2 linked regions of the Rhodopirellula bahusiensis genome follow. The protein of the gene in region 1 interacts with the protein of each later gene in a pairwise test. Links are inferred from orthologs where the notes say so. Each region holds a gene or a part of one and is shown on either strand. Other genes may lie near its edges.

Evidence for each region.
Region 2: the proteins of nth (region 1) and aceE interact in binary tests that used the Escherichia coli proteins (3 or more experiments, as listed by UniProt). The link is inferred for Rhodopirellula bahusiensis from one-to-one orthologs.

What each region holds. Positions count from the first base shown.
Region 1 is NZ_NIZW01000040.1:31,486-45,810, reverse strand. The notes cover bases 5,607-8,399. They hold nth (endonuclease III), read right to left. Parts: upstream 7,437-8,399; coding sequence 6,777-7,436; downstream 5,607-6,776. Other genes in these bases: CEE69_RS29675 (serine O-acetyltransferase), read right to left, coding at 7,469-8,399; CEE69_RS29685 (hypothetical protein), read left to right, coding at 6,261-6,440; CEE69_RS29690 (DUF1559 domain-containing protein), read left to right, coding at 5,607-6,264. Also shown: CEE69_RS29710 (FecR domain-containing protein), read right to left, coding at 1-1,421; CEE69_RS29705 (sigma-70 family RNA polymerase sigma factor), read right to left, coding at 1,408-1,992; CEE69_RS29700 (DUF4405 domain-containing protein), read right to left, coding at 1,999-3,018; CEE69_RS29695 (FAD-dependent oxidoreductase), read right to left, coding at 3,018-4,868; more of CEE69_RS29690, read left to right, coding at 5,122-5,606; more of CEE69_RS29675, read right to left, coding at 8,400-8,443; CEE69_RS29670 (hypothetical protein), read right to left, coding at 8,559-9,020; CEE69_RS29660 (hypothetical protein), read left to right, coding at 9,433-10,338; CEE69_RS29655 (TetR/AcrR family transcriptional regulator), read right to left, coding at 10,352-10,918; CEE69_RS29650 (efflux RND transporter periplasmic adaptor subunit), read left to right, coding at 11,329-12,924; CEE69_RS29645 (efflux RND transporter permease subunit), read left to right, coding at 12,921-14,325. UniProt on the Escherichia coli protein: DNA repair enzyme that has both DNA N-glycosylase activity and AP-lyase activity. The DNA N-glycosylase activity releases various damaged pyrimidines from DNA by cleaving the N-glycosidic bond, leaving an AP (apurinic/apyrimidinic) site.
Region 2 is NZ_NIZW01000023.1:325-16,339, forward strand. The notes cover bases 6,915-10,182. They hold aceE (pyruvate dehydrogenase (acetyl-transferring), homodimeric type), read right to left. Parts: upstream 9,848-10,182; coding sequence 7,115-9,847; downstream 6,915-7,114. Other genes in these bases: CEE69_RS24225 (2-oxo acid dehydrogenase subunit E2), read right to left, coding at 6,915-6,977. In the rest of the region: CEE69_RS24210 (arylsulfatase), read left to right, coding at 477-2,027; CEE69_RS24215 (S9 family peptidase), read left to right, coding at 2,544-4,502; CEE69_RS24220 (lactoylglutathione lyase family protein), read right to left, coding at 4,715-5,221; more of CEE69_RS24225, read right to left, coding at 5,577-6,914; CEE69_RS24240 (dCTP deaminase), read right to left, coding at 10,199-10,795; CEE69_RS24245 (Bax inhibitor-1/YccA family protein), read left to right, coding at 11,129-11,875; CEE69_RS24250 (LON peptidase substrate-binding domain-containing protein), read left to right, coding at 11,879-12,661; CEE69_RS24255 (MGMT family protein), read left to right, coding at 13,071-13,421; CEE69_RS24260 (hypothetical protein), read right to left, coding at 13,487-13,789; CEE69_RS24265 (Hsp70 family protein), read right to left, coding at 13,782-15,590; CEE69_RS24270 (nucleotide exchange factor GrpE), read right to left, coding at 15,662-16,015. UniProt on the Escherichia coli protein: Component of the pyruvate dehydrogenase (PDH) complex, that catalyzes the overall conversion of pyruvate to acetyl-CoA and CO(2).

The sequences.
Region 1 (14,325 bases):
CAGTTCGAGACCGTTTGCTTGACGTGCAATCGCAGCGTTGGCGGGCTGGCGGTTGGGTGGGTTCGACTGGCGAATCCGTGGACGTAGCTTTGCGTTTGATTCACGGATGTCAGCCGGGTGATCACCAGCGTCGGTGTGGAGCCCAAATTGTCCTGCAAGAATTGTTGCAACCGAGGGTCGGCGATCACAAATTGTCCTTGCGGTTTCGACTGTGGAATCACGAACTCACCGAGTAGCTGCACTTTATCTGGATCAAGCTTGTGAGTCTTCAATTTCCTGCCGGGGAAGTTGCTTCGATCAAGAGTCTGAGAATTCCAATCGGTGTTGTGCTCGGGCTTCACGCCGTAGATGTGGAAGGTGGAGTCCGGCAACAAGGACGTGTAACCCATTCTTGTGTGAACGCCTTCAAGCCGAAGCTCAACCCCTGACAATTCCGAGATTTCCAATCCTTGGAGGTCAAAACGAATGAACGCCTTTCGATTCCAATGAGGTTCGCTGTCCGCACGCTTGACCAGCAGCACATGATCGGGTGTGGGAAAGGAGTCGCCTTCTCGCCGTTCGCCTGAAGTGACATCGCCCTCGTCACCATCACCGTAGGCGGAGCTGATGTGAAGCACTTTGTCTAAGGTGGTCGGAGTCATGGCATTCTGTTGGTCTTCCCCTTCCTTTTTCGGGGCAAACGTTTCCAAGGCATGAACGGAGGCAAACGCTCGGCTGGCTCCTTCGAGTGTTAGCTGTCGTCCCGTTTTGGTATGTTTGACATCGACCTTGCCTTCCAGGACGTCAAGCCGAGCGTCACCGACGTTATCGACAAACACGCCAAACTTGGTGCCTCGATCGGTAATCTCAGCCCGAGGTGTTTCGACCACGAAGCCCTCGCCACCATCACTGACCGATCCGACGATGCTGCCTGAATGAAGCCGGCAGCGTTCGGCGGAGATGAGTTCGATATCAACCGGCCCTTCCATCGAAACTGTCGCGTGAGGGAATTGCAATTCCGCGATTCCTGAGATCAAACGCAAGCGTCCCGATGTCAATTCTTGTCCAACGGTGGTCGGCAAAGTCCCAGTGCCCCAATGGCAATCTGTTGATGAGAGAATTGTTGCGACGGATCGCGGTTTCAATGTCATCCATTCCCATCCCACTGCCGCAACAAACAAAAGGCTTGCCGCAATCAACGGCATGTAGCGGACGAAACGAGACGTACCCGCCGCTGATGTTGTTGGGTGGACTGTGGGCGAAGGGCGGTTTGGGATGCCATTCCAGATCAACGCTGCATCTTGGTTGGCATGTTCGATGTAGTCGTCGAGCCATTCATCCGAGGAGTGCAGCAATCGTTGCAATTCCTCCGTTTCAGCTGGCGATGCGACACCATCCAAAAACGCGTCTCGCAATTCGTTAAATCGTTCACGCTGGGTCATTGGAGCCAACTCCTTCGTGCGAGAGGGTGCGGTCAACACATGCGTGAAGTGTCTCACGAATACGATGCAACATTTTGTAGACGGCATCCACGCTGGAGCCCATCTCGTCTGCGATATTTTCCACCGGGACCCCCTGTCGATAACGTTGCTCCACAAATTCCCGTTTTCGCTCGGGAAGTTTCTGAACACAGTTTTCCAAAGCGTCCAATCGATGTTGCAAGTAGGCCGATCGTCGTTCTTGCCGTTCGGAAATTAGCATCATGGTGTCCGTATCGAAGTGGGGACGTTTGGCACGTCGCTTCGATGTGAAGGCTCGCACTTGATTGAGTGCCACCGTGCAGGCCCAAGCTTTGAAATTCGTTCCCATTTCGAATCGTTCGTATTCTCGCCAAAGCACGAGGTTGGTCTCCTGCAATACTTCATCCGCATCCGTTCGATTGGGAATGAGCGAATGGATGTAATAAAACAGCGATCGTTGGGACTCAGTAAGCAACTGAACGAACTCAGTGGTGGCCTGGTCGTTGTCGCTCATCAGTCTTTGATTGGATTCAGTCACCGCGCTGTTTCGCATGGGAGATCATCGGTCTGCCGAGGATGCGGATGGTTGGGGAAGGTCGATCTTCGCCAAGAACAGATCCGCGATGTTTCTAGCGGTCGAGATGTTCTCCAAGTCGTAGCGAATGTTGCCGTCGCTCTCGGATCCTCCCCCGTGTCCCGTCAATTCTAAGATTGCATGGGGACTCTCGCTATCGACATCAATGAGAGCCGTATAGAGCAACGAAGGCTGGCCCCATTCGCGTTCTTGCCAGTCGTCGCTGGTGTCTCCGGGCAAATTGAATTCCACGCAAACGACAAAGCGATTGCCTTTCCCCGGTTGAAGATATGGATCCAGTTCGAAACGGTGGTTTTGTGTGGCACCTGATAGTCCGTCGATGTCGCCGTCGGGATCAACCCCAGAGACAATCGTGTATGCGTGCCGCCAAATCGGAAGCACATCGCTTCGGCGAAGAACCGAGTCCACGCCAGAACTTTGTGTGCGTGGAACGACTTCGCCGTAGGCGATTCCTTCGTCCAGGTACAGAGTTTCAATCATGGTGCCCGTGGTGGATTCAACCCAGGCGGCCGTCACCGGCAGTTGGTCGAGCGACGTCGAATAGCCCAGATGAATCGAAAGCGTCGCGTCGTCTTCCTGCTTTGGTTTCCGCACGACGATTCGTTGATGTGGGCTCGTTTGTCCAAAGCCCACCAATGACGAGGTTCGCACAATCTGGGTTCGTTGCCGAGTCTCATAGCTTTGGTCCATCAACCAATTGGTAGGCGGGACCGCGGCAACCGAGGCAACCAGAACCACCGCCCAAAACCCAAGCACGCTAGCCTTGCGCATCAGCCCCATCGCTTTTGACTGCCTCGATGCAATGGATCGAAAGTAGGTGAGTCGGCTCAACACATGCTTTGTCACCAAGACGACACACACGACCCCGGAAACCACATGCAATCGCGTGTTGGTTTGCGAAAATGGCAGCGTGAACGCCAGCACCCCGGTGACCATCAGGGTGCTGAACGAAAACAGCAAGGCAAGATTGACCCAGTGTCTCATCAGGACGAGCGATCCTCAAAACCGATCAGACCGCGGAGTTCTCGGACATGCTTCCGCCCAACTTCCCGTGGCGTTGTTTGGTAGGCCTTGCACAACGAAGCGGCGTACCCGGTTGCAACTCCCATTTGCCCGCAAGTGTTCATGACGCGAGGTCCAGCCAATCCAATGTGGGAACAACTGAAACACCGTCCGGCCATCATCAGATTGTCGATGTCCTTCGAATACAGACTTCGGAATGGAACGAAGTATTCACCACCGGTTTTGTAGAACAACGCCTTGGACAAGAAATCGACCAGGTTGCCTTGCAAGACTTGTTGGTAGTGTGAGTCAATCTCGCGAGTTTCCACCACCACCGCATCCTCAAATTCGCGTCGTTCAGCGGCATCTTTCATCGTATAGATGTGATCGCCCATCAGACGCCGTGATTCGCGTTTGCCACCGACAAACGAAACCCATTTCAATGTCCAGGGTGCATTCTTGGGATGGCGTTTGGCATTTGCAAACGATCCGTAGATTGCACGCAACATGTGGTCACGGATCGTTTCCGCATCGTCGATTTGGTCCAAATCGTTGTTGGAGTATTCCCAGTACCATTCCCCCGCGGTCGCTTCGTGATCCTTTGCCACCGGCATGGCCCAAGGCACATCCGGGAAGTTGCTGCGTTGGTTTGTTTTCTCGGCGTTCCAAAGCACCGACGTTCCCATCACACGTTTGTCGGGAATTTCGGGACTCCAAAGATCGCCGTGCTTGTCCCAAGCTTCACCGAACTCCGTGTGCGATTCGCGTCCGACACGGTACTCTGCCCCGGCCCAGTATCCCAACCAGCCATCACCGGTCGCATCGACAAAGACCGGAGCGTAGAAGCGACGCAAAAGACCGGAGCCCACGTCCCTGGCTTCCACGCTTTCAATGCGGCCATCGTTCTTTGATAGTCCACACGCGACGTGCCCGGCAAACAGTTTGACACCCGATGCGGCCATGGTGGCCTCTCGTTTTTTCTGGTCCTTGATCGCCAGAGCGCTGCCGTTGGGGTAGTGCTCGGTGTCAATCTTTTTCAGGATCCCCGCCGCACGGCCATGGATGCCAAGCGTGTGAACTCGGACCTCTTCCGACGCATTGCCACCGAAGATCGGCCGGTCTTGGATCAAAGCGACCTTCAGTCCCTGAGATCGTGCCGCGAGGGCCGCGCCGCAACCGGAGATTCCACCGCCGACGATGACCAGGTCGAATTCGAATTCATCGACCTTTCGTGCGGCGCGGCCGGTGACTTGATCTTTCCACTGAACCACTTCCGCGGCTTCGTTGGGCAGCGATGGCGCGGATGACTTCGAAAAGTAGACCGCGTCGCATCGGCCATCAAAACCAGTGAGGTCAGCGAGCTCGATCTTGACCTTGGTAGGATCATCGATCTGAACCGCACCGCCTTTTTGCCAATGCCAGCTCGTGTCTTCCGTCCCAAACTCGGGCGAGAGCGTTTCGTCGTTGACCGACACTTGGAAACGTCCAGGTGATTTCCATTCGCCCTGGCACCAATCGCGAGTCCGCACCCAAACGTGCCAAGTTCCCGCGGAAGGGAGTGCAACTTGGGTGGTCGCATTGGCGACAGGCTTTCCCATTCCGTGGGCCAACAGATAGCAGCCGCCCATTTGTTGGTAATGTTGTGTGTCGATTTTCCATCCGCCCAGTTCATCAAATTGACTGGACTCAACCAGAACACCGTCGGCAGCGGAGCCTGCCTTTGAGAACAGTTGTTCACTTCCCAGTACGTAACCCGGCGCCGTCGCTGATAGCACGCCCGCTCCTCCGACCACTCGCAGAAAGCCACGTCGTCCAATTCGGTTGTTTTTCATCGTTTCTCTGGTGTCGCTGGATGGAAATCGATTGATTGAATCGTCGACGCTGAACGCCCGATCCACGCAAACACAGAGTCCAACTCAGCCGTTTTTGGACAACTAAAAGGACCTATTTCAGCTTTTAAGAGAAAATTCTGTCCAAAAGGAAGCTTGCCCCCCTCTATCTGAGCGAGACACGAGTTCCATCGTGTTATTGGTGCCGAGTTTTAGGCGGCACAGTCGTTGTTCGTTCATTCAAAGGAGGCGTATTGTGAGAACAGACATGAAGCGTCATGCGTTTACGCTCGTTGAGCTGTTGGTCGTCATTGCAATCATTGGGGTTTTAGTCGGGCTGTTGCTGCCGGCGGTCCAGGCAGCTCGTGAAGCTGCTCGGCGGATGTCGTGCAGCAACAATTTCAAACAGATTGGCTTGTCACTGCACAACTATCACGCGGCATTCAACCGATTGCCACCCAATGGCACCGGTCCTTCGATGCCCGCTTTGAAGCAGCTCAGTGCCAACATTGGTCTGTTGCCGTTTCTGGAGCAGCAAGGTTTGTGGGAGATGATGTCCAACCCATTGATGCCCGAGGCTGGTGAATCAGCGTCGGATGCCCTTGCTTCGGGTGCGTGGCCACCATTCGGTCCTCGTCCGTGGCTCGACTTGAACGAATACGATCCTTACCAAATGCAAACACCGGCGTTCCGATGCCCTTCGGATCCCGGCATGTCGCCATTGGGAACCGGCATGACGAACTATGCGTTCTCGCATGGCGATGCGATCTTGCGAATCGGTTACCCGCCTTCGAACCAGTACGCCGATCAAGGCGTCTTTCGTGGTCTTTTCAAACGAGATGATCCACGCAGATTTCGAGATGTACTCGACGGTCTATCCAACACCATCGCGATGGCCGAGATCATGACGAATCTGGGCGACCGCAGTGTTGGTGGTTCCGTTGTCAACCTCTCGCACTTCCCCGCTGATGACTCGATGGGATCCGATCTGACGATCTGCACCGCGGTGATCGATCCCAATCGTCCTCAGTTCATCGAGAGCAGCGTCCCGTTATGGGACAGCGGAGGAACATCACGTGGCGGTCGCTGGTGGAACTATCACTTGATGATCACGGGAATGAACACCGTGCTTCCTCCGAACTCACCAACCTGTCCGATGGGATGGGGAACGGGTTGGCAGTCGGGTGTGTTCAGCTCGGCAAGTCACCATCAAGGTGGCGTGCATATCTTGTTGGCGGACGGGGCGGTGAAGTTCGTCACCGACTCCATCGAAGCGGGCAACCAACAAGCCCAAAGCATTTCAAAGAACTACGGCAACCTGGGACAGAAAAGCCCCTACGGATTGTGGGGAGCTCTCGGTTCCATTTCCTCCAAAGAAACGATTGAAGGACTCGAATGATGAATATGAAGCAAGCAATCGCCGCACTGTGTATCGCCTTGGGCCTATTGGGTTTGACCGCTTGTGCACCGGGCGGCGGTGACGCGGAAAAGTTGACAGCTCCCGAAGGCATCGACTGGGAAGCCATCGAAGCGGAAGGCGGCGCGATCGCTGACGCACAAAGCGAAGGCGAGTAGAGCGTTCGGAATCGAATCAGTGTTCACCTCGGTGTTTGGTCGCCGAGGTGAACGCTGGTTTGACCTGGGAATCATCTGGCCGTAGCCGGATTCGCCAAGAATTCGGATGCGACGCAACTGGAACATCTGAATTCCGGCGAATCCAGCCACATGCATTCACGTAGGCCAGGTCTCACCTGGCAACCCAGCCGATGCTTTGGAACAAAGCGAGGCGATTTAGCATTCATCCGCGAGTTCGCGAGGCTCCGTCCGGTCACCTCGCCAGGTGGAACCTGGCCTACGTCGACGTCTGCTGAATGCCGTCACGTATCGGCGATGAATGGAATGTGGGACGGATCAGGGTTTGTTCCAGGTCACTGGCTTGCGGCGGTTCGGGTACAGTTCCCGACACAGATCACAAACCCGTCCGTCACAGGCTCGTGCGGTGCAGAATTCTCGACCGTAGAAGATGATTTGCAGATGCAATTTGTTCCACGTTTCTTCGGGGAACAACTGTTTCAAGTCTCGCTCGGTTTGCACAACGCTTTTGCCGCTGGACAATCCCCATCGTTGGGCCAATCGATGGATGTGCGTGTCGACAGGAAAAGCGGGAAAGCCAAACGCTTGCGACATCACCACGCTGGCAGTTTTGTGCCCGACGCCCGGCAATGCTTCCAGCTCTTCAAACGTGCTGGGTACTCGGCCTTCGTGCAAATCGATCAGCATCCCGGACAACTTGGCCAGGGCCTTGGCTTTCTGCTTTGAAAGTCCCAGCGGCCGGATGATTTCGAGGATTCCATCTTCGCCAAGCTCACGCATCTTCGATGGCGTTCCGGCAACCGAAAACAACTCCGGCGTGATCTCATTGACCTTTTTGTCGGTGCACTGCGCACTCAACAAAACAGCGACCAACAACGTGAACTCGTCGGTGTGGTCCAGCGGGATCGGCGGGTCAGGATAGAGCGTGTTGAGACGCTCGAGGACAATGGTGGCACGTTCTTTTTTCAACATCGCCACACTATACCGAATCGTCTGGATATACCCAGTGATCAGATTTGGTAGTTCACTTCGGGACGCAGCTCATCAGCAGGCTCGTCCGAGCCACGCACTTTCAGCTGCGGCTTTTCAAGCACCACCGTTGTGCCCGGCGAGACCGTGCGAGTGATCCAAACGCTGGACCCGATCACCGATTCACGACCGATCACCGTGCGTCCACCGAGAATCGTTGCGTTGGCGTAGACCACCACGTCGTCTTCAATGGTTGGGTGTCGTTTCTGACCACGGATCAGTTGACCATCCGCGTCGGTGGGGAAGCTGAGTGCTCCCAGCGTGACGCCCTGGTAGAGCTTGACGTGTTTGCCAATGTGACAAGTTTCGCCAATCACCACACCGGTTCCGTGATCGATGAAGAAGTATTCTCCGATCGTGGCACCCGGGTGAATGTCGATGCCCGTTTCTTTGTGCGCCCATTCCGTCATCATTCGAGGGATGAAGGGAACGTCCAACTGAACCAATTCATGAGCGATCCGGTAGACCGTGATCGCTTCGAATCCAGGGTAGCAAAAGACGACTTCATCGGTCGTTTGACAAGCTGGGTCGCCGTCATGAGCGGCTTGCACATCGGTTGCGAGCATCTCTCGAAGCTTGACGATGCGTTTCAGCATCTCGATCGCCATGGCTTGGCCTTTGGCTTCGAAATCGATGTCCGTCTCGCAATCCTTGTGATTCTGCAGCACCCGGTGCTCGTGCCGCAAGGCGCGAGCGATCTGGGTCGTCAGTTGATCATGCAAGGAGTCGATCAAACCGCCAACGTGGTAACGAATGTTGCCAGCGTGCAAGTTCGTATGACGCTTGTACCCGGGATACAGGATGTCCTTGAGATCCAACAGGATGTCAACGACAGCGGTGTAGCTAGGCAATGGGCAGTGCCCCAAATGATTGATTGAATCATCGGAGGTGTATGTGCTGACGATTTGCTCGGTCAGCTCAGGTAACTGCTCTTTCAGCCGAAAATCGGATGCCACGCCTAAACTCCCTCGGGCGACTGCGGAACATTCTTCACCGTCGGAACCAGTTCGAGGGACTCAGGCACGATGGCCTGAGCTAGCTCGATCTCGTTTTCCAAAACAACCAGTTCGATCAGGGACCGATGCTGGGCGGGTTGTCCAGCAAGAAGTCGCGAGGACCGCGGTGGGTATAGTAAGGGTACGCGACTTGGGCAGACGGCGCACCTGCAGTGAATGGCTGGCCTTGCATTTGAGCCGCCGCTCCGTGACCCAACAGGCCCGGATTCAAGTGCGAGCTGTAGTCCAAGCCACCTTGTTGCCAACCGAGTGGACCGGCTTCGCAGCCAGTCCGGCAACCGGTTTTGCAACCCATCAGGCGACCGCGGGTTTTACCCAACAGTCCGCCATTTCCAACGCGACCGCACGAGCCGCTGCTGCATGCGCCGTTTCCGCAAGACGAGTCACCACATCCGCAATCGCTCGATGCGGCACCGCAGTTGCCAGTCGAGCATCCGCCGCGAGTGTTGTGGTGAAGGCATCCGGTGCTGATCATCAGCATTCCGGCCATCGATCCGAGTAAGAGCCAACGATTCATTCCGAACCCTTCCATCCAATATGAATTGGGTGCCGAGAACAAACGCCTCGGCACGTGATACGAGCTTTTCTTTCACCTTTCGTTTCGGCCGTTGACACCGATTCGATGCACACAATCGCACCAACCGCGCCAGAAGTCGGACGGGGTTGGCGGCAAGGTTTACCTAAATTGACAATCGCGGCTTCACGCGGTGTTGTCGACATCAGTGGCCCACCCGAGGTTCGCGGCGGAGATGACTGGCAAAACCACGCCCCACAGCCGTTTTGCCGGGTTTCCATATTGAAACTGCGTGCAAAGATCGCGGGTCCGCGTTAGGCTGAGATGTCCGAACAACTTCGGCACACCTAGGATTGCAATCGAGAAGGTGTCGCAAGTTACCCAGAACGAAAGCCACCATTCGCAGGCAGGGATCATGACTATCCAGACGCCCGCCATCGCGCCGGACGAGCCATTCCCCGACGAGCCAGGGCCGAACGAGACGGTCTCAGATCATTTTGCAGCGATCCAAGAGTTTGGCTCCGATCTTCCGGCGGAACGCCCCGGGCGAGTGCTGAATTGGTTCCGCCAAATCGTGACGCTGCTGGGCATCACCGTTTTCCACGGCACGCTCGCCTTCATCGCCAGCATGTGCTTTATCGTGACGGTGCGGTTCGTCTTTTTCTCATCCCGGGTGGATGCATACGGGACGCTCTTGTTTGTTGGTTCCGTGATCGTTGGTGGGCTCGTTGCTTTGACGCAACTGACGATTGTGTGCCGCTACGAGGAGTACCCGTTTCACCTGCTGTTGGCCCGTCGCCTTCGCCGAGTGATCGCCGTTCGTTCCAATCCGGTCGTTCGCCCGAGTGACGATGGCGCGAGGTTCTGTGAGATTGTTCCGCAAGAACGATGGAATCGGTTGCGGTTGGAAACAGCTTCCGACCTTGTCTGGGTTCGCGTCGACGAAAACGGAGTTTGGATGGAAGGAGATCGGCATCGCTATCACTTCGGGCCAAATTCAATCCTTGGCGCGATCCCACAATCATTCACGCCCGCGGGTGGTTGGACGCAATTGCACGCGGCAATGATTTATGTTCGCACCGCAGATGGTCCCGAGGAATTCCCGTTGGTCTATCGCGATTTTCAATTCGCGAACATGAAGTCGGCTGACCGGCGACGCCAAAGGGATGCAATGGTCGATGCAATCTGCGAGATCGCACGAGGCAGTGAATACGAACCAATCTCAGTGCCTGGCCTATCGAACGAAGCGCATCTGTCAGTCGTTCAAGCGAACGACAATCCCTACGCCCCGCCGCGAATGACATCGAACACTGGAGTCTGACGGTCGCTTGTGGTCAGTCAGATACTTGGTAGCTGGCGAGGAATATTTCGACGGTGGATTCGACGATGCAGTCCCGCTTCTTCTTGCTAGGCGGGGATTCGCCGTTGACGATGGTTGGCCAAAAAGCAAACGTCATCAACATTCCAACGAATTGCTTGGCCGCAAATTCTGTGTTCGTGTGATTCAAGCATCCCGCGGCGTGCGCGTCGTCAAGCCAATGCTCGACGCGTCGGTGAAAGCGACGATGATCGATTTTCTTCCCGACTTCAGGCTCGGCGAGGACTCGAGATATCCCGGCCCGAGCCAAGGCGACCACCGATTGCGATGTCATGAATTGCACCTCAACGAGAGCGAGCTCGATCAGTTGTTCTCGTAAGTCACGAGTCGGGTCGAATGAACAAACGGGCAGCAGCTCGGCTTTCTGAGTCAGCTCTTCGATGATGGCGTCGAACAGAGCTTCCTTGCTGTCAAAGTGGTTGTAGAGCGTTCGTTTGCTCACTTTCGCGGTCGCTGCGATCACATTCATGCTGGTCGAAAAGTAACCTCGGGTTTGAAACTCCGTCGCTGCAGCCTGGACAATCGCGGCGCGTTTGCGATCAGTCAGCTTCAGTGGGCTGGGCTCAGAGGTCTCTTTGGAACGGTTGGGCAAAACTTGCTCCTGCCGGTTTACTTTTGGGGACTGCGATGTAGAGTACACCGCCGGGTGTACTTATTGCAGATGCATTGTGCGAACGCCAGAGACGTTTCACCGCAACGGCGACCGGATTGTGCCGCTTTTTCCGGTTCCGAGCAGCCTCAACCGCTGCTGGTGACACGTCACCCTTCTGAGTCCGTCTTATATAACGAGCTGCCGTGTTTGATCGATTCCATCCGCTTCGCGGTCCATTCGCCGTCGGCTTCGCAGTGCTGACGCTCATCGCTTCGGGGTGTTCCAGCGAACCGACAACCTCGAACGAACAAGTCGAAAAGCCGCCTAAGCCGGTGACCACGATGACTCTGCGTCAAAGCAGCCCATCGTACCAGCACCACACCACCGCGTCGGTTGCACCTTGGAAAGCCGAACGAATTGCGTTCGAACAAGCCGGCCGTGTGGTCCAGGTGATCGAGCCCAACGAAATGGTGACGGGTATCGGCAACGGTCGAGTCGGCGTGCCGCTGGCCAGGCTGAACGATGAGCAATTTCAAATCGCGGTCGACGCAGCCGAAGCCGATGCGGCGGTTGCGCAGCGTCGACGAGACGCGAATCTGATCACGATTGAGCGTCGATTGCCCAGTCGAATTCGAACGGCCGAAGCTGAGTTGCAGTTGGCTGAGAGAGAACTGGCTCGAGCTCAAAAGTTGTCACGTTCCAATGCCATGTCAGGATCGGAACTGGACACCACACGAACCCGAGCGTCGACTGCACAATTGCAAGTCGACAGTGCAACTGCTGAGTTGGCACAGGCCGACGCTGAACAACTGGCACTGGACGCTCAAGTTCAACAAGCCAATCAGCGGTTGGCAGAAGCCAAACGGAACCTTCGCAACACGACCTTGTACAGCTCCTTCCCCGGCCAAGTCGCCGAAGTGCATGCGGTCCCGGGAACGTATGTCAAAGAAGGTGATCCGATTGTGACCGTGCAAATGGTCGACCCGATGATGGTCGAGTTCGAAGTCACGGCTGCCAATTCCCGTCGCTATCAACGCGGCGACACGCTCGGTGTGACCGTCACCCGTCGAGACGGCGTTCAAAGGCAAGTCACCGGCATGGTTTACACGGTTGACTCGATTGCGGATGCGAACACTCGGACGTTCACGGTTTCATTGCACGTCCGGAATCAACAGGAAAGCAGTGTCGAACTTTCTGAATCAACCGCGAGCAAGCTGAAGACCAAGGACATCTTTCCGTTGAACATCGGACCGATTGTCACCGGCGATCGACGCTTGCTAGTCGAGCAACGTTGCATTCACCGGATCGGCGATGAGGCCTTTGTTTGGAAAGTCACCAATCGAGCTTGGAGCCAACTTTCGGACACTATGAATCGTGATTTGAACGTCCAGCGTTTGAAGGTGAATCTGCTCAGCGATGTGATTCCGTTTCTGGGAACATGGAACTTTGTGGCGATCGAGTTCGCTGATCCTTCCGCAATCGATTTGGAAGATGATCTCATCACCGGCCAGTTGCTGACTCTGGATGGGAATCAAATTCGTCCGGAAGTCCTGTCGCGTTGGGAATCCGGAAGCGTGGTTTTGGAGCAGACACGCTGGATGCTGCGTTCGGGTGACACCGTTCGAGTCGCGTTGATCCCCGACAATTCCAACGTGGGTTTCTATGTGCCTATGAAGGCCGTTCGCAAAGAAGACGGAGCAAACTTTGTGCACGTGCTCGATGACACGCTAGCGGAGCCGACTGCGAAGCGAGTGCAGGTTCGCGTCACGGCCGAAGACACGGTGGCCGACGATTCGTTGATCCTGTGCATTGAACCGGTTCAAGCCGACGAATTGGTTGATGGATCCAACGTCGTTGTCCGGGGCACGCACTACCTCGACGACGGCGATCGAGTTCGAGTCGTCCCGACACCTCAAGCATCGGCGGTTGCCCAATGAATCGTCTGCCCGCATTTGCCGTTTCGCGGCCAACGGTCGTGATCACTTTCGTGTTGATGTTTGTCTGCTGGGGCATCCTTGCTGCGCTAACGATGCCGCGTCGTGAAGACCCTGAATTCACGCTGAAAATCTGTGTTGTTTCCGCCCGATGGCCAGGGGCGTCCGCTGAAAAGATGGAAGAGTTGGTCACGGACCCATTGGAAGAAGCGATCGATGGGATCGAGGAAGTTCGGCTGATTCGGTCAACGTCCAGCAGCGAACAAACCGTGATCTTTGTTGAACTGGAGGAGTGGTTGCCAGGGGCGAAGATCGACGACGCTTGGGATCGCGTCCGAGCTCGGGTGGAGAATGTCCCGATGCCGGATCCCGTGGTGGTTCCGTTCGTGAACGATGAATTCGCGGACACCAGCGTCATCCTGTTCGCGGTCCATCAACAACCGGACGAAGAAACCAATTCAATCGACCCGCGATTCGCTTACTCGGATCGTGAACTGGACATCTACTCCGAACGCATTCGCGATGCATTGCGATTGCTGCCGGGGGTTGCCAAAGTGGAACGTCATGGCGTCCGCGAAGAAGCGATCTATGTTGAGACCGACGAACGCAATTGGTCCAAGTTGGAACTGACGATCGACCAAATCGCCGCTCTGGCGAAGGCTCAAAACATTGTTGAACCTGGGGGCCGCATCGACGCGGGAGATGGACGCTTCTTCGTGAAGCCCGCTGGGGAAGTCAACGCGCTCGCAGAAATCAACCGCTTGGTCGTCAGCGGAGTGCCGTCGCGAGGCGGAGTCAACCCGATTCACTTGGAAGACATGGGGCTTCGCGTCCGCCGCGGTTATGTGGACCCGCCGACGCGAATTTGCCGATACGGAGATGTCGATTTCGAAGCGACAGCCAACGTCGTTGCGGTTCAAATGAAATCAGGAGCAAACATTGTCGATATTTGCAGCAGTGCGAAACAGCGTATCGTTGAACTTCGAAACAGCGGTGCACTGCCGCCTGATTTAGCGGTTCCGATCATTTCAGATCAATCCGACAGTGTGAATCAACGTCTTCGCGAAGTCGTGTTCAACATCATCTCGGCGATCGTGATTGTGGTCGTTGTTGTCTACCTTGTCGTTGGGTTTCGCACCGCAGCAGTGATGGCCGCGAACATTCCATTCGTGGTGCTGACGTCGCTCGCGATTGTGACCTTGTTCGGTGTCCAGTTGGAGCAGATGTCGCTGGCGTCGATGATCATTTCGCTGGGATTGCTGGTCGACAATGCGGTCCAAATCTGCGACCAAGCTCGAACAAATCAAATCGCCGGGATGCCGCCCAAAGAAGCTGCCGTTCACGGAGCCCAAACGTTGGGCAAATCAATGTTGAACGGAACGTTGACTACCATCGCTGCGTTTG
Region 2 (16,015 bases), on another replicon or contig:
GTGATGTCATTCTGACTCGGACACCACTTTGCTGCACAAATGTTCTGAGGTGAGTCCGAGACTCATCGAAACGTCAACTATTTTGCGTCTGTCGGACGGCACGGCATAACGCTCTGCCATTCAGGTTTTTCTGACATGCATTATTGCGTGTTTTTAGTGAATTTCCTTCTTTCGGGATTTCGCGAATCAAACTCCCGCCTCACCCGGGAGATGGACGTTGTCTATACGGTTGCGTCATGCACATACCAAAAGGCGACGGATGTGGCAGCATGTTCTTCGCCAAGGATTATGTGATTTTGCCTGAGCAGTGATCTCAATGACCATTGACGTCAGCATGTATTGGGGATAGGCGGGTAAACTGAAGTGCTTCAGGCGTCCATTTGATTTGCTGAAAAAACAAGTGGATTTGCCAGGCCATGAATTTTTCTTTCGAACCGTGTTTCGCACTCCGCCCCTTCTGGTTAGGAACCGTCCCAATGAAGTCCAACGCTCTTCTCCTTCAGTTTTGTCTTTTGACCGTGGGGCTATGCCTCTCGGCTGAAGCTCAAGACAAGCCGAATGTCCTCGTTATCTGGGGCGATGATATCGGCACTGAAAACATCAGCCACTACAACCGTGGGATGATGGGCTACAAGACACCCAACATCGATCGTGTCGCGAAGGAAGGAATCTTCTTTACCGACTACTACGGCCAGCAATCATGTACCGCTGGTCGAGCCGCTTTTATCAGCGGCAGCGTTCCGGTCCGCAGCGGGATGACCAAGGTTGGACTGCCCGGTGCAAAAGAAGGTTGGCAGAAGACTGATGTCACCATGGCGACTGTCATGAAGAGTCTCGGATATTCAACCGGCCAATTCGGCAAGAACCACCAAGGCGACCGCGACGAACACTTGCCGACTCAACATGGTTTCGATGAATTCCTCGGCAATCTATATCACCTCAACGCCGAAGAAGAACCAGAGAACGAAGACTACCCGGCTGACATGAAGATGGCAGACGGACGGACGTTCATCCAAGCGTTCGGCCCTCGCGGCGTGATCAAAGCCACGGCTGATGGCAAAATCGAAGACACCGGGCCTCTCACGAAGAAGCGAATGGAAACGATCGACGAAGAAACGATCGCTGCGGCGAAGGATTTCATCACTCGTCAACACAAGGCTGACAAGCCATTCTTTTGCTGGTGGAATGGAACGCGAATGCACTTCCGCACACACGTCAAGGAAGAACATCGTCACAAAGGGAATGACGAATACACCGACGGAATGATCGAGCACGACATGCAAGTCGGCGAGTTGCTTGACTTGTTGGATGAGCTCGGAATTGCTGACAACACGATCGTTCAGTACTCGACCGACAATGGTCCTCACTACAACACTTGGCCCGATGCTGGCACGACTCCGTTCCGCAACGAAAAGAATTCGAATTGGGAAGGTGCTTACCGTGTGCCTTGTTACGTTCGTTGGCCCGGCAAGTTCAAACCCGGAACTGTTCTGAACGGTGTCCTCGCACACGAAGATTGGTTGCCAACCTTCGCCGCTGCCGCTGGTTCAACCGACATCAAGGAGCAACTGCTCAAGGGGGTCGAGCTAAACGGTCGCAGCTACAAGAACCATATCGATGGTTACAACCAGCTGGACTACTTGACCGGGAAGACCGACGAGTCGCCTCGTAAAGAGTTCATGTACGTGAACGACGACGGACAGATCGTTGCAATCCGCTACGAAGACTGGAAAGCCGTCTTCCTTGAAAATCGCGGAATGGCCTTTGAAGTTTGGCGTGAGCCTTTCACCGAACTTCGTGTTCCGTTGTTGTTCAACTTGCGTCGCGATCCCTTTGAAAAGGCACAGCACAACGCAACGATGTACAACGATTGGTTCTTGTCGCGAGTGTTTGTGTTGGCTCCGATGCAGCAGTTTGCAGGGAAGTTCCTGATGACAATGAAGGAGTTCCCGCCGAGCCAAACACCTGGTTCGTTCAATCTGGAGAAGATCCAAAAACAGATTGAATCCAGCATGGGTGGTCGCTGATCCAGTTTGCTCGAACGCTCGCGTCGCCCGTTCGGCGCGAGCGTTTGTTTCCATCAAGTTCAATGACATTCCAAAGCTGATAAACTTTGGGGCGAATTTGTCTGCTCCTAATCACCATGCCGTTTCAGCGGCGGCATTGAGTGGCTTCAGTTGAGCCCTCGCGTTCTGAGCGAGTGATAACGGTACGATGCCTGGTCGTGAACGTTTGCGTCGCGCTCCCTTTGAAATGCGACGCCCCCCTTTCACTTCGCTGGCCTTTTGCCAAACTGCAATCGACCTGATTGGATTTGGCGGTTGCAGGTCGTTCATGCGAGACCAGGACGCGGTCTTGCTATCCAGTACGACATCACGATGAGAACACATATGATGCGCCGCTTCCATGTTTCCGCCTTTTTCCTCCTCGCCGCGACTTTGGTTGCACTCGGTACAAACAAAGGTTTTACCCAGTCGGTTTCCACCGCTGATTTGCTAGAGAGGTCTCGTCCTCGACTCGAGGCGATCTATGAGAGAGGCGAGATGCGTGCCAAGCCCTTCCGAGCGGAATGGTTGTTGGACAGTTCGGGCTATCTAGTACGCGAATTGGATGAGGAAACGGGAAAGGCGATTCGAGTTGTCTACGATGCCGCCTCAGGCAAGCAACGCATCGCCGACGGAAATGAACAAGTCGGCGTTTCCAATCATCTACTGTCACCGGATGGTACAAAGCGCTTGCAAAAAGACGGCCGAAGTTGGAATGTGCTCGACCTGCAGTCCGGCGAGAAGCGAAAACTGACTGCAGAGTCCATGCAACCTGATGTGTCATACCAGGACATCAGTTGGAGTCCTGACGGACAGCGAGTTTTGTTCGTCGAATCGGACTCGAGTGAGGTTCGCTTGCGGAACGTGCTGGTTCCCGATGACCCCTCGTATCCCAGCGTGCAGCAGAATCAATTCGCTCGCGTGGGGACAAAGATCCCGAAGCTGCGAGTGGGGGTGGTCGATGTGATCGGTGATGACGCCGGTTCCATCACTTGGCTGGCAATCGAATTCCCTGAGGACGGTGGCTACCTCGGCGAAGTCTCCTGGCCGGAGAATTCGGCCGAAGTCTTGGTGGAACGACTCAGTCGCTTTCGTGACAAACGCGAGGTTTTGCTGGCGAAGGTTGGCGGACCCGTGTTTCCCATTTTCGAAGAAACAAATGAGGCTTGGGCTGTCGGAAGTCACGGGATCAATTCGGGGATCCAATGGCTCGATGGAGGCAAGCGGTTTCTCTTCTTGAGCGAAAAGGATGGATGGCGTCAGGCTTTCACGATCACAGGTGATGGAAAGATGATTCAGCTCCTGACACCTGGCGAATACGACATCATCGATCGTGCGGCACCGGGCGATGTCGTCGATGAAGCAAACGGTTGGTACTACTTCTATGCGTCGCCTGAAAACGGCACGCAACGGTATCTGCACCGCGTTCCTCTGGATGGATCAGGAACTCTGGAACGAATCACTCCGGGTGACCAACCCGGTTGGCATGAGTATCAGTTTTCTCCTGACCGGAAGTGGGCGTTTCACACATATTCGACGTTGAACACGCCGCCGGTTGTGGATTTGGTCACCATACCGGAACACCGCTCGATTCGGACGCTGGAGGAAAACAGCGAACTGCGGGCAAGGGCTGATGAGGTCATTGCCCGTCCGGCGGAGTTCATTCAACTACAAATTACAAAAGACGTGACCGTCGACGCGAGCATGATCAAACCTCGCGACTTTGATGAGACGAAACGCTACCCCGTGTTCGTTTACGTCTATGGGGAACCCTACTTGCAGACGGTGCTCGATCGTTGGGGTGCCGCTCAAGTTGACTTTCATCGCACGATCGCTGACCTGGGATACATTGTCGTGTCGATCGACAACCGTGGCACACCCTCGCCCAAGGGTGCCGCCTGGCGAAGAAGCATCTTCGGCAGCCTCGGTCCTTTGTCGACTGAGGAGCAGGCGGCCGCCATACAAGAACTGGCACGCACTCGTTCCTACGTGGATCTTTCGCGCGTTGGAATTTGGGGTTGGAGCGGTGGTGGATCAAATACGCTCAACGCGTTGTTTCGCAAACCCGATGTGTATCAGCTCGGGATTGCGGTTGTTCCCAAGCCGCAACCGCATCTCTACAACGCTTGGTTCCAAGAGATCTACATGCGTACTCCGGAGGTGAATGCTGACGGATACGCTCGTTCTGCTCCACTGGGATTTGCAGACGGGCTGAAAGGCAAGCTGTTGATTGTCACCGGATCAGGCGAAACCAACACGCACATTCAAATCATCGAAGGTTTGGTCGATCGGTTGATCGAACTGGGCAAGCCTTTCGACTACATGGTGTACCCAAACCGCGACCACGGACTTCGCGAAGGAAAAGGCACGGAGGTGCACGTTCGAATGCTCATCACCCGCTACCTGCTAGAGAATCTTCCGCCGGGGCCGATGCCAACGTCATCGAGTCCGCAATAGCTGGCTCGTCCGGCTGTGTCGAGAGTTCGCCGTCGACAAGTGTCTTCATTGAAGGGCGGAGACGGCGTATCGCTTCCAAGACTTGCGACCCATCAACAAAATAGTTTTCTTTGATGATCCACGGAGCGTGATAGCGACTGTGAAGCTTGATGCATGGCTTGCGATCTGTGGAACACCATTCCACTGAATCGAGTTCGACAAACGCCACAGAGTTAGTTTGCATCGCCTTGGTACGCGCCAGCCGAGTAGGTCAGTTCGTAGCTGTGCGAGTAGATTTCGATGATGTTGCCGAAGGGGTCTTCACAGTAGACCATCCGGTAGGGTTTCTCGCCCGGGAAATATTCACGGACAGGCATCCTTTGCTTGCCACCATTGGCAACGATGCGTTTGGCGAGTCCCTCCACATCCGGGTCTTGGACGCAGAAGTGAAAGACGCCCGTCTTCCAATATTCGAAATTGTCTTTGGGCTTCTCGGCATTCTTGAACTCGAAGATCTCAACGCCGATCTTGTCACCGGTGGACAGGTGAGCGATTCGGAACCGTTCCCATCCTTCGCCGAAGACGTCGTTGCACATCACCCCAATCGCAGACTCATCCGCAACGATTTCGGTCGGTGGCATGATGACGTACCAACCCAGTGTCTCGGTATAAAACTTAACGGCTGCATCCAAGTCAGTCACCGAAAGACCGATGTGGGAAAATGTGCGGGGATAGGTCATGGTTGATCTCGACGAAGAAAGGGAGCAACATCGATCAACTGACAGACCGATCGTGAAGTGATTGTCTTCGAGTTCCAAAATCCGCCAACGATGCTCTCTGAACCATTCAGAAAGCGATGACGCTCATCAGTTTATAAGCCCAGCTACCTTCGACGAAGCGTTTTGACCGCGACATGCCGCAAACGATTCTGTCGTCGAAGGGTTTATGACCGCGGTTGTTGCATTTGGTTTGGGGCCGCGCAGAAAGACAGGCCGAGTCGGGTTGACTCGGCCTGTTCGCATTTCATGTTGGTTTGGCGGGTTTCACCAAACCATGAACGGTTGACCGAGAAGCCGACCGTTGTTCTTTGGAGGATTAGAGAGCCAACAGCAAGCGACTTGGGGCTTGCAGGTATCCGATCACATCGTTGAGGAAGCGAGCCGCGGTTCCGCCGTCGACCAAGCGGTGGTCGTACGAGAGGCTGAGCGGCATCATCAGGCGAGGTTGGATCGAATCGTCGGGCATGACAACGGGCAACTTTCGTGAACGGCCGACCAACAGAATCGCGACTTCGGGAACGTTAACGATTGGCGTGCTGTATTGGCCACCGATTGCACCGAGGTTGCTGATCGTGAACGAACCTCCACGCAGGTCGTTGACGCCGAACTTGCCGCCACGAACTTTACCTGCCATTTCGGCGATGTTGCGAGCCGTGTCGGGGATGCCCATTTGATCAGCGTTGTGCATCACGGGAACGACCAGGCCGTTGTCCGTGTCCACTGCGATACCGACGTTGACGTAATCCTTGTAGATCACTTGTTGGTTTTCGGAATCGATCACCGCGTTGAGCGATGGGTGATGACGAAGCGCGGTCGCGACGGCTTTGACTAGGAACGGCATGGTGGTCAGTTTCAAGCCTTGAGCGGCGTAATCCTCTTTGCTGCTCTGGCGAAGTCGTTCGAGGTCCGTGATGTCCGCATCGTCGAAGTTGGTCACGCGTGGAACGGTGGACCAAGACAAATGCATTTGAGCCGAGATCGTTTTTCGGATCTTGCTCATTCGCTCGACACGAATCGGACCGTAGTCGTCTGAGTCGGGGGTTCCAGGCAAATCGCCGGAGGTGACGTTGGTTCGAGGTGCGGCTTTGCCGGCAGCGGGAGCTGCTTTGGCGGCCGGAGCGGCTGCTTTTTGACTGGCCGAACGAACAACGGCCAACACGTCATCACGGGTGATGCGACCGCCAGCACCGGTTCCGGTGACGCTGGCCAAGTTCACACCCGTTTCGCGAGCGAAACGACGAATGGCTGGACCCGCGGGAATCGATCCGCCCGCATCAGCAGGTGCATCGGGTTCGTCCGCGACGGCCGGAGTCTGAGCAGCTGGTGTTGCGGCAGGTTGAGCGACCGGTGGTGCAGCTGGCGCGGCTGGCTTCGGAGCTGGTGGTTCCGGGGTCGGTGCAGCGGCAGCCGGTTCCGGTGTTGGCTCAGGCTTCTTTTCGGGCTCAGCGGGAGCGGCCGGGGCGGGAGCCGATTCAGCTCCTGCGGCAGCTTCGACTTCGATCAACACACCGCCAATTGGAACGGTGTCACCTTCGCCGACCGAGATCTTGGTGACTTTGCCACCCACATCGCTGGCCACGGGAACGGTCGCTTTGTCCGTTTCCATTTCCACGATGTCCTGGCCTTCGGTGATCACGTCACCGACGGCAACAAAAATTTCAAGGACATCGCCAGATTCGATGCCATCGCCGAGTTCGGGAAGTTTGACTTCAGTCATGGGAAAGATATGTCAGGAGTGTGATTTGAGAAGTTTGAGACGCTCGGTCGTTCGCTGGCGGCGATGTTCCCGGCAACCGGGAACGATTGAATTCAATGCCGCTCGAAGCAAACGACGCTCGCGTTTGTCCGGCAAGATCAGGCGAAGTACGGATCGATTTTGTCGGCATCGTAGTCCAAGTCTTTGATTGCTTGGGCCACATCTGTGGCTTCGAACGTTCCGGCCTTTGCCAAACGTCCGAGGGTAGCGATCGTGATCGACTCGGCATCGACTTCGAAGTGTCGACGCAGGGCTTCGCGGGTTTCGCTGCGGCCCATGCCGTCGGTGCCCAGAACGTAGTAGTCGCCTGGGATCCAAGGGGTGAGCTGTTCGCCGAGAGCACGCACGTAATCGCTGGCCGAGATGAACGGACCTTCGACTCCTTCGAGTACTTCCTCGAGGTAGCTCTTGCGAGGCGTTTCGGTCGGGTGCAGACGGTTCCAACGTTCAACCGCATGAGCGTCACGACGCAGCAACGTGTAGCTGGTCACGGACCAAACATCGCTGGCAATGTTGTACTTCTCGGCCAAGATTTCTTGGGCCTTCAACGCACAGTTCAGGATCGCACCGCTGCCGAACAGTTGCACGCGTGCTTTGGCACCATCGACATCGCGGCTCTTGAACTTGTACATCCCCTTCACGATGCCATCTTCGCAACCTTCGGGCATTTCAGGTTGGTTGTATGGATCGTTCTCTGCGGTGATGTAGTACAGGCATTCTTCGCCCTGTTCATACATCCGTTTCAAGCCTTCGTGAACAATCACGGTGACTTCGTAAGCAAATGCGGGGTCGTAAGCACGCACGGTTGGGAACGCGATTGCGTTGAGCAGGCTGTGTCCGTCCTGGTGCTGCAGACCTTCGCCGTTGAGCGTTGTTCGGCCGGCAGTACCACCGACGAGGAAGCCCTTGGCTCGCATGTCAGCGGCGGCCCAAATCGAATCGCCGATCCGTTGGAAACCGAACATGCTGTAGTAGATGTAGAACGGAATCATGTTCACACCGTGGCAGCTGTAGGCGGTGCCAGCAGCGTTGAAGCTGGACATCGAACCGCATTCGGTGATGCCTTCTTCCAATATTTGACCGTCTTGTGCTTCCTTGTAGAAAGCGACCTGGTCGGAATCCATTGGCTCGTAGAGCTGACCCGCGTGGGCGTAGATACCGAACTGTTTGAACATGCCTTCCATGCCGAACGTTCGCGACTCATCCGGCACGATGGGAACGACGAATTTGCCGATCGACTTGTCGCGGCACATTGCGACCAACATTTGCACGGCGGCGAACGTGGTGCTGACTTCCTTGTTGTCCGTCCGTTTGGCAACAAACTTCTGGAACACATCCAGAGCTGGGATTTCCAACTTCGGGTGTTCCGTCGGACGACTTGGAACGGGACCGCCAAGCGTATCGCGGCGAGTCTGCAGATACTTGATCTCGTTGCTGTTGGCGGGTGGCTTGTAAAAAGGAGCGTCGCCTACGGTTTCGTCGCTGATTGGAATGCCAAAGCGAGTCCGGAATTCCAGCAACTCGGCTTCGTTCATCTTCTTTTGGTTGTGGGCCACGTTGCGGCCTTCACCGGCTTCGCCAAGTCCGTAACCCTTGACCGTTTTCGCCAGGATCACGGTCGGTTTGCCGTTGTTCAGCGTGGTGGCTCGGTGATACGCCGCGTAGACCTTTTCAGGGTCGTGTCCGCCGCGACGGATCTTCTCGAGCTTCTCGTCCGACAGGTGTTTGACCAACTCGAGCAACTCGGGGTACTTGCCGAAGAAGTGTTCGCGAATGTAGCTGCCGGGCATCGAGGTGTACTTCTGGTACTGACCGTCGACGACTTCGTTCATGCGTTTGGCTAGCAAGCCGGTCGTGTCACGAGCAAGCAGTTCGTCCCATTCGCCGCCCCAGACGACTTTGATAACGTTCCATCCGGCACCGTGGAAAATCGATTCCAGTTCTTGAATGATCTTGCTGTTGCCGCGGACGGGACCGTCGAGTCGTTGCAGGTTGCAGTTGATGACGAAGATCAGATTGTCGAGCTTCTCACGCGAAGCCAAACCGATCGCACCGAGTGTTTCCGGTTCGTCGCATTCGCCGTCACCGAGGAACGCCCAAACCTTTTGGCCCTTGGTGTCTTTGATGCCGCGATCGTTCAGGTATTCGTTGAAGCGGGCTTGGTAGATCGCCATGATTGGCCCGAGGCCCATCGAGACGGTCGGGTATTCCCAAAAACCGGGCATCAACCAAGGGTGTGGGTAGCTGGAAAGTCCGCCACCGGGTGCGAGCTCACGACGGAAGTTGTCGAGGTTCTCGTCGGACAAGCGGCCTTCGAGGTAGGCACGTGAGTACATGCCGGGGGAGGCGTGACCTTGGAAGTAGATCGAGTCACCGGAGTAACCGTCTTCACCGCGGCCTTGGAAGAAGTGGTTGAAGGCGACTTCGTAGAGAGTCGCGGAGCTGGCAAACGTGCTGATGTGTCCGCCGACGCCGCCGGGCCGCTTGTTGGCTCGGACGACCATCGCCATCGCATTCCAGCGAATGATCGACTTGATTCGGCGTTCGAGTTCACGATTGCCGGGGTAAGCGGGCTGCTCGTGAGGTGGGATCGTGTTGACGTACGGGGTGGAGGTGTCCGAGGAAAGGGGCACGCCTTCTTCGGCGGCTCGGTCACGCAGTTGGTCGATCAGGAACTTGACCCGTTCGGGGCCTTTGCTTTGAAGGACATATTCGAGGGATGAAATCCACTCTTGGGTTTCGGCGGCGTCGACATCGACATCCGGCGAGTGCTGCAATTCGCCGAGGTTTTGTGAAATTTCGGCTTGAGCGACGGATTTTGATTCGGACATAGAGAGTAGAGAACTCCGGGCTCGCGGACGTTTGGATCAGATAGGTCGAGTTTTTGAGTCAGACCACGTAGTTTAGCGGTTCTTGCCTGTTTTCAGCAAGGTTAGGAAGCGAACCGGAATTGCCTGTTCCTCCTTCACTGGACAGTTGGTCGAGTTGACCCCCGTTGGCCCGTCCGAAAGTTTTTTTTCGCGGCCATTGTCACTGAACGCACCCCTCTGCACGGTGGATTGCGATGGCCGGTTGAGCAGCTTCTTCTGACCGGGATTGCCTAAAAGCTGGCCCAATCAACGCAAATCAATCGCGGCAGCGACATTTGGTCGCGTCTTGCGATTCAGCTTTGCCGCCAAACTTCACGGTTGGCTTCGAATGGTTTCATCAAAACCTAATTCGAGCTGCGTGTCGCGATCGTCGAACCCTAGTTCCCGATGCATCAGCGACGGCTGAATGTCGTTGCTGTTTTGATATTTTTCGCTGGCTTCTTCCGGGCTGTCTCCGCTGACTTCCCAGTACGTGATCTGGCAGATTTGAATGTGAGGGTAGATCCGGACGGGTTGGACGCAATGCAGTTCCAATGTCCAGGTCCCGCGGTATCCGGCGTGGCCTAGGCTTCCACCTGGATTCAGAAACAGCCCCAATCGTCCAAGCGACGAACGACCTTGAATGATTGGGACCAGGCCATGCGTTTCGGTGTGTTCCGCGGTTCTGCCTAAATAAAGTGTGCCGGGTTGCAGGGTCAGGCCTTCCTCGGGAATGGTCAGGCGTCGATATCGGTTCGGCGACGCGGCGTCCAAGACGACTTCTTCGTAGACCAACAACTCGTTGTGAAGCGTGAGGTTGTAGCTGTTAGGTGACAACCGCGACGGATCAAACGGATCAATCAAAATGTCGTTGCCCTGCCGCTGTTGGATGTCTTGACCGGAAAGGATCATGATCTGTGTTTCCTTCACGGAACGTGTCGAGGTGCGGAATGGGCCGAGAATCAGGCGATCAACTCGAACGAAGTGGTTCCCCGGGAACGCTGTGACGGCGATCGGGGGGAGGTGCGAGGGTTGCGTTGGAATAAGCGGTTTGTTGAGTGGGCCGCTTCTGGCAATTTAACCACATCCGGCTTGCGGTTGATCCCCGTGAACTCGCATTGGGGTATATTTCTGGAAAGCCGAATGTTCATCGCGAGCAACAACCGATTTGCTCCGTAGAACCGGTTTGAACCGCACAAATTGTCTGACAGGCGTTTTTGCCTCCAACTATGAATCCGCTTTTCAACTGAAACGAGCGACCTCATGAGCAACATGAATCCTTACTCCTCCGGAGTTGACGGTGTCACTTATGGCAACGCAGCGATCTACGCTGACGAAACGGACCGTCTAGCGTTCATTCGCCGAACCTACACGCACCTGTCCGGAGCCGTCTTCGCGTTCCTGGCCCTGGAAGTCGTGCTGTTCACGATGGTGCCCGCGGCGACGATGGACGCTTTGGTCCAGCGGATGATGGGTGGCTACGGGTGGCTTCTGGTTCTCGGTGCCTTCATGGCCGTGAGCTGGATGGCTCGATCGTGGGCCAGCAGTGGACAATCTCGCGGCCTGCAGTATGCGGGGCTGGGGCTGTATGTCGTTGCCGAAGCGGTGATCATGCTGCCGATGATGTACCTCGCCATTCGGGTGATGGGGCAACCGCAGATTCCAATCTTGGCCGGGATCATCACGACGCTTACGTTTGCGGGATTGACCGGATTTGTGATGTTCACGCGAGTCGATTTGGCATCGTGGGGCACGTATCTGTTCGTGGGCGGTTTGATCGCGATGGGGATCGTCGTTTGCGGCGTGTTGTTTGGATTCTCGCTGGGATTGTTCTTCAGCGCGGCGATGGTGGCCTTGGCATGTGGCTATATCTTGTATGACACCTCCAACGTCTTGCATCACTACGACACGCGTCAGCACGTCGCCGCTTCTTTGGCGTTGTTCGCTTCCGTCGCGTTGCTGTTCTACTACGTGCTGCGAATCCTGATTGCCTTCTCCAGCAACGACTGATTCATGAGTTTCGATTCGATCACAGGAGTGACCAGTCTGCCGGATGATTTCGACGGACTGGTCCGGTTGTTTCCGCTTCCGGGAATGGTCTTGTTCCCTCACGCGATGCAACCCTTGCACGTGTTCGAACCTCGCTACGTCGACATGTTGCAAGAAGCATTGTCGACCGATCATCTGATCACGATGGCGACGCTGACCAATCAGCAGGGAAACGTCGCCATCGATGAAGTGACGAAGCTGAAGGTGCCGCTGAACATGTTGCCGCCCATCTCGCCAACCGTCTGTGTTGGCAAGATCATCTCGCACGCGGAACTAGAAGGCGATCGTCACAACATTCTGATCGTTGGGACTCGCCGCGCAACGGTGCGGCACGAACTGGAAACCGGGCGATCGTTCCGAACCGCTCGCGTCGATTTGATTGACGACTTTTACTTGCCTGCGGGAACGAAGAAGCGAGCGGATCTGAAGAAACGCCTGCTTGAGGCGTTCGGGAAGATCATTCCTGTCAGCGAAGGATCTCAGAAGTCCTTGCACGATCTAATGGCGGGGCAGATGGGAGTCGGTCCGATCACCGACATCATCGCTTACACGTTGCCGTTTGATCCGGAAGACAAGATCAGATTGCTGGCGATGTCGGACGTCGACGAACGAGCCGAGGCTTTGATTCGTCTGATCCAAAAAGGTGGCTTGGATTTGCAATCGGTCAGTGTGGAAGAAGGCAACGTTGATCTGGCTGAATCGTCGCGTTCACGGAAAGACTTTCCGCCTCCGTTCAGCGTGAACTGATCCATCAGATTGCACGCCACTCAATTGCAGCGGGCATTCATTGCCGAGTACGCATGAAAAAACCCGTCTGCTGAGACCAAGGTAACCATCTCAGCAAACGGGCGATGCTCGCGTTCTAGAAAGTGATCGCGAGTGGGGTGGCTGACCCTGGCGTCAGCCCGCCGACTTTCGTCAAGGGTTTCCACCCCGTTGGCTAGTACAGCAATAATCCACTTGATCACCTCCTTTGAAAATTTGGTTCGACGCCACTTGCCCAGGTGCCAACCAGAACAGACAAGCGAACGTGCGGAAGTTTCGTTGCGACGCGGAATCGCAACCCGTTGACGACATGATCGTCGGTAGTCAAGACGCATGCAACTGAAATCAGGTTCGCGGCCGCGAAACGAAAACCGAGTGGAATTCTGAGCCCATGACTTCGAAGCCCCAAAAATCTTCCGATTGGACCGCCAGAGAATCGGAATCCGATCCGATGCGAGCCGCGTTTGTTCGCACGATCGAGAACCTGCGTCCGGGCGAAGTGGTCAGCTATGGTGACGTCGCCGCGCGAGCCGGCTACCCACGTCGGCACCGAGCGGTGGGGCAATTGCTCGGTGCATCGTTCGATGCGTTGCCCTGGTGGCGTGTGGTCTACAACGATGGGCGATTGCCGCCAGTGAACCCTTCGCTGCAAGAGCAACGACTGCTCGAGGAAGGCGTGGCGATGAAACGCATGCGAGTCGTGGAATCACCTCTGGGAAGGTTTGCATCCTCGTCGAAATGAGATGGATGCATCGGCCGCAAACGCGTGAGGCTGACTTCATTTGAATCGCTCGCACGCATTGGATTTCAATCAGCCGACTGCGTCGCGAGCAGGTGTTGCAGGGCTTTCGCGTTTTGCGGAGCCAGCATCTCGACGGTTCGCAATGATTGCTTGGCGTCCGATGGATTGCCTGCCACCAAATTCGCTAGCGCAGCCAGGGACGCGACCGCCTCGCTGCGCCGCAGTGTGTTGATGGACGACAAGTCGGCTCGGCAGCGTCGACATTGGTCCGAGACAACCTGTTTGGCACGGCAAACGGGGCAGGTCAATGACAACGGGGTTGGGCTTGTTGGGAGTTCGCCGGCGGCGGTGTCGCTGAGATCAGGCATCGTTGAGATAGAAAAGGAGGTCTTCGAGCGCTTCGACTTTTTCGGCAAACGCTTCGGAATTGTTGCTGATAGCGGCGACTTTCAACTGATCCACCAAGTCATCGATCTCCTCTGCATCTTGTTCGTCAGCGTTCTGGCGGGTCGCGTGGATCGATGGCATCAATTCATCGAGTCGCCGCGTCAGAGTGTTGCTGGGTTTGGATTCAGCTTCCAGTGCCTCGTCGGTTTGAGACGACTGGGCCTCGTCTATTTGAGACGGTTGGCCTGCAGGGACGCGTCCGAGCATCTCTGAGATCTCGTCCGCCGAAACCGAACCGAACTCGGTTTGTGATCCCGCCTGTTTCGATGATTCGTTCAAACGCTTGATCTCAGCGGAAGCCTCTTTGCCCGTTCGTCGGTCGACAGCGCGGACCTCCAGCATCCCGTTCAGATTCATCGTGAATGTCACCGAGATGGGACTGTCAGCGGGCGAGTCGGGATCCAGGTCGGCCAGTTCGACTTCCCCAACAAAGATGTTTTCGGTCACGACCGCGGCTTCTCCTTGGAAGACCTCCGTCGAAACCTCTGTCTGACCTGGGACCATGGTGTAGAAGGTTTGCGATCGTTTACAGGGAAGAGCGCTACCGCGGGGAATGATGGGCGCGAAAGCATTCGCGGGCCCCAGCGGATCGCGAGTCTCGGCACAGCGAACCCCAAGCGTGTGAGGCGTGATTTCGATCAAGACTCGGTCGACGTCTTGTCCCGACAACAGAGCACCCTGCACGGCCGCGCCCAAAGCCACGCAAAGATCGGGATCAATTTCTGCCGATGGTCGGTGCCCCAGTTTCTGAGTCAATAGTTGTTCGACCAGAGGTGTCCGGGTGCTGCCGCCAACGAGGATCACTTTGTCGAGTTGTCCGGCATGCAAACCAGCATCTTTGAGAGCGGAATCGACACACGAGATCGTTCGATCCAAAAGTGGCTCGATGGACTGTTCGTAGTCATTCCGTTCCAGCGTCGTTTCCAGGTGGCTGGAGGGATTCCCGGGCAGCAAGAACTCTTCCGCGACCTCGGTGAATGTGTCGAAGCTCAGGCGTCGCTTGGCCGCTTCGGCTGACAAGGACAAACGTGCCATCGCACCGACATCAGCAAGTACGGATTCCTGCAAATCCCCCGTTGCGTTCACCAATTGGTTGCACAGGAGAGCGTCAAAGTCGTCCCCGCCGAGGTGCGTGTCGCCAAACGTGGCCAGGACTTCGACGACGCCGGATTCGATGGCAACGATCGAAACATCAAACGTGCCACCGCCCAAGTCATAAACGAGCACCTTGTGCGGATCGTGACTTTGCGAATCGTAAACCAAGGCGGCAGCGGTCGGTTCGTTCACAATCCTCAACACTTCCAAACCCGCCAGTTCGCCGGCGTGGCGGGTGGCTTCCCGTTGGCCATCATCGAAGTAGGCGGGCACGGTGATCACGGCGCGGTTGACTTCGCATCCGAGGTCTTGTTCCGCCCACTGACGAAGGCGTCCCAGGATCACGGCGGAAACTTCAGGCGGCGAAAGTTGTTTTTCACCGAGAGTGAGTTGGACATGCTCACCCATCTTTCGCTTGACGCTGCGAATCGTCGATTCAGGGAACAAGGCGGCTTGATTGAGTGCAGGTTGACCAACCAACATATTGCCGGACGGATCCAGCCCAACGACACTGGGAAGGACAGCCTCACCCGTTTCCGGGTTCTTGATCACTCGGGGAGTGCCGTTTTCAACGACAGCGACCACGCTGTTGGTCGTCCCTAAATCGATCCCGATCGTCGGTTGCATTCTGTTTCCTTGAATGGATGGTCAGTCGTTGAAGGGTGACGCGTGGAACGCATCGATTGGAAGAGTTCGGTTCAAGAATTTGTGGTGACGGCCTGGGCCGTGACGACTTGTGCGGGACGAATCAACCATGTTGCTTGTTGATACCCGGTTCGCAGAACCCGCAGAACAGTGCCAACGGGATGTTCCGAAGAGGGTTGGACTTCCAACACCTGCATCGTTTGCGGATCAAAGGCGTCCCCGGCGGCTCCCACACGTTGGATATTCAGTGATGCCAATTGTTGACTCATTCGTTGCGTGGTCAATCTCAGGCCTTCCGCCAGCCCGTTGAGGGATTGATTTCTGGATTGCCAAGCGGTTTGCCAGAGTTGTTCGTGCTGTTCGAGTTTGCGACGACCAAACCATCCGGTGGCCGCCGTGGTGGGCGG